DNA from 2 places in the Novosphingobium aeonii genome. Region 1 is predicted to be linked to the other one. Evidence: riboswitches for the same ligand, from Rfam matches in the RefSeq annotation. Region 1 holds a riboswitch; the other holds the start of a gene.
The links. A riboswitch is a leader RNA that binds a small molecule or an ion and turns the genes downstream of it on or off. The one in region 1 is predicted to bind thiamine pyrophosphate.
Positions count from the first base shown of each region.

Region 2: linked by a shared signal. The riboswitch ahead of tenA (thiaminase II) and the one ahead of ACLIMP_RS08590 (TonB-dependent receptor) in region 1 are both predicted to bind thiamine pyrophosphate.

Region 1 covers NZ_CP176832.1:1,714,246-1,718,192, forward strand. The annotation lists gene ACLIMP_RS08580 (DUF6438 domain-containing protein) at 1-983, opposite strand, end outside; gene ACLIMP_RS08585 (hypothetical protein) at 1,340-1,669, opposite strand; TPP riboswitch at 1,845-1,954, shown strand; gene ACLIMP_RS08590 (TonB-dependent receptor) at 2,002-3,947, shown strand, end outside.
Region 2 covers NZ_CP176833.1:1,831,195-1,835,141, forward strand. The annotation lists gene ACLIMP_RS23450 (ABC transporter substrate-binding protein) at 1-838, opposite strand, end outside; gene ACLIMP_RS23455 (ANTAR domain-containing response regulator) at 835-1,416, opposite strand; TPP riboswitch at 1,543-1,665, shown strand; gene tenA (thiaminase II) at 1,721-2,383, shown strand; gene ACLIMP_RS23465 (YbaN family protein) at 2,400-2,948, opposite strand; gene ACLIMP_RS23470 (potassium transporter Kup) at 3,014-3,947, opposite strand, start outside.

The DNA of each region.
Region 1 (3,947 bases):
CTCTCTGCCGCAAATTCGGCGATCAGAACGCCAAGAGCCAGCGAAGAAGGGGAATTATCCTGCGGTCCGGCCTTAATGAGAGCGTCCAAACGAACTCCGGAGGCAAGAGCAGCTCGGACAAGGTCTGTCGGATCATTCCTTCCGAGTGAGGCTTGCGCAAGCCTTATGGCACTTTGAACGAGGTCTGCGCCGGCTTGAGAAGTGAAGTCGAACCGCTGCTGCTTGAGTAGAGCGACAGTACCGCCGTTGCCCCGAATCCACCGATCTGTCTGAGCCAGAGTATCCACGGCATCCTCGAGTTGGGTCATGCTCCGAGGCATGCCGACAGACCGGCCCACGTAATCGACCACCACCTTGGAGGTTGTGCCGACTCTCAGGGTGAGTTCATAGGTCGGACTATCCGTGACGCCGGCCGTGTAATCCGGCTTCATCCCCATGAAGTGCGCATCTCGAAATTTCTGGAACAAGGCGGCAGCCGCTTCAGGCTCGACGTTCGTTTCATGAGGGCCGGGCCAGAGTACATTGTACCCGTTGAATGCACGATGCACGTCGGCGGCGCTTCCGGGAAAGCGAGGATAATTGCTGGAGAAACGGACGCGGCCATCTCCCCTGATCGAAACCTCATAATCGGGGCACGATCCGTAACAGGCGGTCCTTCGCAGCGTAACCTCGGTATCCTGAGGGCTACCTTCCGGGAACGGGACTTTCGGGTCAGGAGCAGTTTCGGCGGCTTCGTAGTTGATCGTTATGAAGCCAACTGCCTGGACAGGATGCCCGTCGAACGACTGAGGCTTGAATGTCCACTTCCGCGCAGCTTCAAGAGCTGGCTTGGGGTCGAGCTTGTAGAAGTTGTCTCCTACCCGAGCGTCGATGACATGGCCTTTCACGTCAATGGTCACCAGGACGCCGACATTGGCTGATCCGTAACCATTGACCGTCTCCGGGCCGGAGAGGCGCTCCGATTGGAGATAGTAGATGCCCACCCTTTCGACCTCGTGCGTCGATCCGGAACAGGCTAAGAGCAGGGACAGTGCCGCTGCTGATCGCCATGCAAGGCCACCCTTCATCATCTCTCCCAAGGTATTGATAGGCGACCATATCACCAGAACTCTGCTTGATAGGCTACCCCTTAAACCGTAGAATACTAAGTTAGAAAATCATCGACTTTACTTGGTGACCGATGATCGTCCGAAAAGGGTTGTGAATTGATGGGGCCGCGGGCGACATCCCGTGGTCGCATTGGAACGATGCTGGCAATGGGTGACTAATTATACAATCATAATTTAGATCAAGTTTTTTTAAGTTTTAGTCTGCGGTGAACAGGCATCACTAACCTGCGTTATCGGATTGTTGCGAAATCCAATCCGAAGCGAGGCAGATACTTTCTGAGCCGGTCTGCGTCGTTGGTGCTGTTGCGTCGCGCGCGCGAGGCGGAGAACAGGTGCCGTCCGGCTTCGGACAGGGAGGTACTCTCGCGGCATGTGTCCACGACGTAAGCCAGCTGGACGCGGTCAAAGGGATCGATCTCCTCCAGTCTTTCCGCGTCGAGGAATGCTGCCAGCTTATCCTCATTGCTGGCGTTGCTGACTGACCAGAGGCGCCCAAGTCTGGCGATTTCGTTGTCGACCGTCGCCAGATCGATGCGGCCCTTCGGTGCAAAAGTCGCCATGCGCGTGACGCTGCCGGCCAGATCGAGGCCGTGCGCGGGCGGCGGGATGAAATCGCGGAGGCAAAGAGCCGCAAGACTGTGGATCAGGATCCTCGCGCGTGGACGCCGGTGGGGCGGTAATGGTGTGCCTTGCTCTCAATAACGCTTCCCAGCCCGCATCTGACCGCCTAGAGGCGCCCTATCCCCGGGGGGCCGCTTATGCGCGGCTGAGAGGTGGTCTGCAGACCACGACCCGCTGAACCTGATCCGGTTGACACCGGCGTAGGGAGGGCTGGCGGCAGGTCCGTTGTCCCTCCAGATGGAGTGGACGCGAGAAGATGCCCAGTAAGACGATGCCCATTAATCTGCCCAATTTCCGTAACTTTTCCTGTCTTCGCGGCCTGACCGGCATCGGTGGTGCCGCGCTGGTTCTGCCGGCCTTGCTGGCCGCGCCCGCGGCGATGGCGGAGGCGGCCGACGATGCCGGCCCGTCCGACATCCAGGTGATCGGGCATCCCGATCCCGAGGGGCTGCTGCCGGACCAGACCGCGCCCAAGGCCGTAAGCGCCATTTCGGCGGACTTCATCCTCAAGCAGGCGCCGACGCTCAATGCGTTCCAGCTCGTCAACCTCCTGCCCGGCGCGAACGTGTCTTCGAGCGATCCCTACGGCCTCTCCACCGGTTCCAGCCTGACCCTGCGCGGATTGGGTCAGGACCAGATCGGCGTCGTGATGGAAGGTGCGCCGCAAAACGATATCGGCTATTTCTACGCCTATCCCTCGCAGTTCGCCGATGCCGAGAACGTGCGGCAGATCGCGCTGGCGCAAGGGGCCGCCGATATCGACGCGCCCGTCGTCGCCGCGGCGGGCGGGCTGCTATCGCTGACGCTCGACGATCCGAAATCGGAGCTGGGCGGCCTCGTCAATCTTTCTGCCGGTTCCTACGATGCCCGCCGCGTTTTCGTGCGGCTGGACACCGGCACGCTGGGGGCGAGCGGGCTCAAGGCCTTCGTCTCCTATTCGAACAACCGCGCGGACAACTGGCGGGGCGCCGGATACGACAAGCGCCAGCATATCGATGCGAAGCTGCTGCGCGAATGGGGCGACGGGAACCGCGCCAGCATCTCCTTCTCGTACAACGACGCCAAGACATCGAGCTATCCGAGCCCCACGCTGGCCGACTGGAAAGCCTCCGGCCGCGATTTCAACTACGATCGGCAGTACACCGAGGGCAATACCAACTACTGGAGGCTCTACCGCGCGCCGTTCCGCAACTTCTACGTGGCGGCGCCGGTTCATCTGAAGCTGGGCGATCGCCTGGCGTTCGACAGTTCGGCCTATCTCCAGCTCGGCCACGGCAATGCGCCTTACGGCACGCAGCTTGCCACGACCGGCAATTTTCTCGGCACCGAGGAATTGACCCAGCCGATCGCGCTGCCCGGCGCGGTGGACGGGGTGGCCACCGTGCTTGGCAACTGGACCGGCAAGCAGCTTCGCGTCGGCGATGTCAGCAAGCTTACGCTTCAGGCGGGCGCCCACACGCTCACCGCCGGGCTCTGGTTCGATTACGGGACCGACCGTGTTACCCAGTCCTACACCTCGATCGGCGCCGATGGGCATCCGGTGGACCAGTGGGGCTATCAGGACAAGGCGATCCGCACGGCCGACGGCCGCCTGCTGGCTTACGAGAATGCGCGGACCGTCACCGTCACCAAAGGCTTCTTCCTGGCCGACAGCATCGCGGTTTCGCCGCGCCTGAGCGTCGACCTGGGCTTCAAGGGCGTGGACGTGCTGCGCAACGGCCGCAATTACCTGCCCGGCCCACAGTCGAAAGTGCGCGCCGACAGCTTCGCCGCGCTGCCCCGCGCCGCGGTGCATTACAAGCTGGACGACCGGCAGCAGCTTTTCGCCAACATCACGACGAGCTTCCGCACCCCGAACGAGTTCGCGCTCTACAACAGCTATTACGGCGGCGAACTCGTCAGCCAGGGGAGCGGGGATCTCAAGAACGAATATTCGGTCTCCGAGGAGCTGGGCTATCGCTACATCGGCCCCAGCCTGTCCTTCTCGCTCACCGCCTTCCACTATCACTTCCGCAACCGCCAGGTGGCGACCGTGATCGACAGCGGCGGCGCGCTCGTCAATTCGACGATCAATGGGGGCAGCCAGACCTCCTACGGACTGGACGGCGAGATCGATTATCGCCCGGCGAGGGGCGTCAGCGTCTATCTCTCGGGCGAATACCTGCACACGCGCCTGAACGACGACCTGGCCATCGGCGGCGATTATCTGCCGACCAA
Region 2 (3,947 bases), on a different replicon from region 1:
CGACGATCTGCCCGGTCAGCGCGCGCTGGATGAGATCGGCCGGCTGGTCGAGATAGCGGGGATCGGACAGCAGGTGCGCCAGCGCATCGTGGTTCTCCGGCGCATCGCACCACGCGGCGGCCCGCGCCAGCGCGCGCAGCAGCCGGTCGACGGTTTCGGGGTTCTCTTCCAGCCAGTTCTGGCGGAAGGCGAGCACCTTTTCCACGCCGCGGCGCCAGATCCGCTCCCCCACCGCCACGGTTTCGGCAAGGCCCGCCTCGATCGCGGCGCTGCCCCAGGGCTCGCCCGCGATGAAACCGTCGATCTCTGCCGCCAGCAGCGCCTCCACCATCAGCGAGGGCGGCAGCACCCGCAGCACCACGTCCCGGTCGGGATCGACGCCTGCGCTCGCCAGCCAGTAGCGCAGCATGAGCGCATGGCTGGAGAAGCGATGGACCACGCCGATCACCGGCTTGCGGCGCCAGAGGCCGATGGCCCCGGCGAAATCGTGCGCCGTGCCCAGCGGATCGGCGAGGCGGCTGGCCGGATCGGGATAGAGCGCGGCGGCGAAATCCTTCGCCATGACCAGCATGTTGCCATTGACGCCCAGCTTGTAGGGCGCGGCAAGCGCGGCGGGCTGCTGGCTGAGCCCCAGCGTCACCGCGACGGCGAGCGGCGCCAGCATGTGCGCGGCCTGCACCTGCCCATAGACCAGCCGGTCCCGCAAGGTTGCCCAGCTCGTCGTGCGCAGCAGGTCCAGCGCGAGCCCTTCCTCCTCGGCAAACCCTCGTTCCCGTGCGGCGGCAAGCACCGCCACGTCGTTCAGCGGCAGGAAGGCGATGCGCAGGTCCGTCGTCATATTCCGCCTCCCAGCAGGTCGCTGGCGGTGATGAGCGCCTGCGCCACGTCCACGATCTTCTTGCCCTGGTTCATCGCACCCGAGCGCAGCAGCGCATAGGCTTCCTGTTCGGAGAGGCTGCGCTGCGCCATCAGGATCGACTTCGCCCGGTCGATCACCTTGCGGTCGGACAAGGCTGTGCGCGCCTCGTCCAGTTCAGCCTGTATCCGTGCGAAGGCATTGAAGCGCCGCACCGCCAGTTCGAGCACCGGCTTGACCCGTTCCTTGCGGAGCCCGTCGACGACATAGGCCGAAACCCCGGCATCGATGGCCGCACCGATCATCGCCTCGTCCGACTGATCCACGAACATGGCGATCGGCCGGGCGAGCGCGCGGCTGACGGTGAGCATCTCCTCCAGCGTGTCGCGGCTGGGGCTGCCGAGGTCCATCAGGACGACATCGGGCGCCATCCGCTCAAGCCGGGCCACGAAGGCGCCGCGCGGCGGAACGATGTGAATGTCGTCATAGCCCGCATCGCGCAGGCCCTCCTCGAGAACCGTCGCGCGCAGCCCGCTGTCGTCGATGATGACGATTCTCATCGATTCCCCAATTTGATCGAACCCGTGCCCGTGTTTCCCCGCACATCGCCGAGAGCCGGTGCCGCGTCAATCGCCGTCCACCGGCCGTTGACGCGGCTCGCGCCTTTTCCTAGGCCGCCATGACATCTTCAACCCACGGGGTGTCCTGGCGCTGTCAGGGCTGAGAGGCGGATCGGGGCCGTTCCCAGTCCGCAAACCCGCGAACCTGATCCGGCTCATACCGGCGGAGGAATAGGGACATGCACTGCTGCGGCTCGATGACTTTCGCCTTCACGCCGGGCGCCATCTTCAAGGACGAAACGCCATGAGCTTCTGCGACGCCATCTGGGACGAGGTCGCCCCGCTGCGCCGGTCGATCCTCGCGCATCCGTTCCTTGCCGAACTGGCGGGCGGCACGCTGGAGGCGGAGAGCTTCCGCCACTACATCGTGCAGGACAGCCTCTACCTTGCCGAATATGCACGCGTGCTGGCCATCGCGGCCGCCCGCGCGCCCACGGCGGCGGGCCGGCTGGAATTCTCGGACGGTGCCAAAGTGGCGGTGCAGGTCGAGGAAGCGCTGCACCAGGCGTTCTTCGCCCGGTTCGGCGTAACGGCACAGATGGCACAGGACAGCGAAGCGACGCCGGCCTGCCTCGGCTACACCGGCTATCTCGCCACCCTTGCCGCCACGCGCAGTTACGAGGAACTGATCGCGGGCATCCTGCCCTGCTTCTGGGTCTACTGGGAAGTCGGCTGCGACATCAAGCCGCGCGCTGCCTCGCCCAATCCCTATGCGGCATGGATCGACACTTACGCAGCCCCTTCGTTCGGCGAGGCGACCGCGCGCGTGCGCGCCCTGGTGGACGAAGCCGCCGCCAACGCCGCCCCCGCCACCCGCGCCGCCATGGCCACCGCATTCCGCAATGCCACCCGCTTCGAATGGATGTTCTGGGATTCGGCCTATCGCCGCGAGGGCTGGCCGATCTGACGGTTAAGGTCCGGCCTCAGCTCTCGCCGCGCGGTTCGCGGCGCCGGATCACCCAGGTCGCGCAGCCCAGCAGCACCGCCGCCACGCCCAGCGCCGGCAGCGGCCCGGGGCGCGCGATCAGGCAGAACGAGACGAAACCGATGGTCATCCCGGCAAGGGAGGCGATCTTGGCCGGGCGCGGGATCGCCCGCTCCGCCCGCCATGCCCGCAGCCCCGGTCCGAACCGGGGATGATTGAGCAGCCACGCCTCCAGCCGGGGCGAGGACCGCGCGAAGCAGGGCAGCGCCAGGATCATGAAGTCGGTGGTCGGCAGCAGCGGCACGAAGATGCCGATCACCCCGATCCCCACCAGCAGCAGCCCCAGCGCCATCCACGCCAGCCGCGCCGGACGGCCCCGCCGCAGGATCTCGTCGGAGGGCGCCCACACCGGCTGCGGAGACTGGACCGAAGTGGACTGGACCGAAGCGGACTGGACCGAAGCGGACTGGCCCGAAGCAGCGGGCGCCGCGGCAGCCGGATCGGCCGTTTCAGGCGGGGGCGACAGGGTGGAAGAGCTATTCGGCACGGATCACCATGGGCCCGTGCTATCGCAGTTGCGACTAATTCTCAACAGCACAATGGCTTGTGCCGTCAGATTTCAAGCTGGCTGCCCAGTTCGATCACGCGGTTGGTCGGCAGCTTGAAGAACTCCATCGCGCTCTGCGCATTGCGGACCATCGAGGCGAAGAGCTTTTCCCGCCACAGCGCCATGCCGGGTCGGCTCGACGGAATAAGCGTCTGGCGCGAGAGGAAATAACTGGTTTCCATCGGCTTGAACGGGCCGCCCGCGCGGTGCTCGGCGGCAAGCGCGGCGGGAATGTCGGCCTCGTCCATGAACCCGTAGCGCAGGACCATCCGGTAGAATCCCTGCCCGAGATCCTCGACATCGCAGCGATCCTCGGCGCCGACGTGCGGCACCCCGCGATTGGCGACGGTAAGGATCACCACGCGGTCATGGAGGATATGGTTGTGCTTGAGATTGTGCAGCAGGCCCGGCGGCACCCCCTCGACAGAGGAAGCAAGAAACACCGAAGTGCCCGCCACGCGCCTGACCCGCTCGCCCACCGACTTCAGGAAGACCTCGATCGGAATCGAATCCTCGTGCAGCCTCTCGCGCACGAGGCGGCGGCCGGTCGCCCAGGTGGTCAGCAGGGTGAAGACCACCGCCGCGACCAGCAGCGGGAACCAGCCACCATCGGGTATCTTGGTGACGTTGGAAGCGAAGTATAGCCCGTCGATGAAGAGGAAGCCCAGCGTCACCCCGCCGGCCACCAGCGGGTGCCATTTCCACACGGTGAAGGTCAGCACGCCCAACAGGCAGGCGGTGATAAGCATCGTCCCGGTCACCGCGATCCCGTAAGCCGCCGCCAGGTTGCCGGAACTGCGGAAGCCCAGGACCAGCAGGATCACCATCACCAGCAGCGCCCAGTTCACCAGCGGCACGTAGATCTGCCCCACTGCCTTGGCGCTGGTGTGCAGGATCTTCAGCCGCGGCAGGAAACCGAGCTGCACCGCCTGCTGCGAA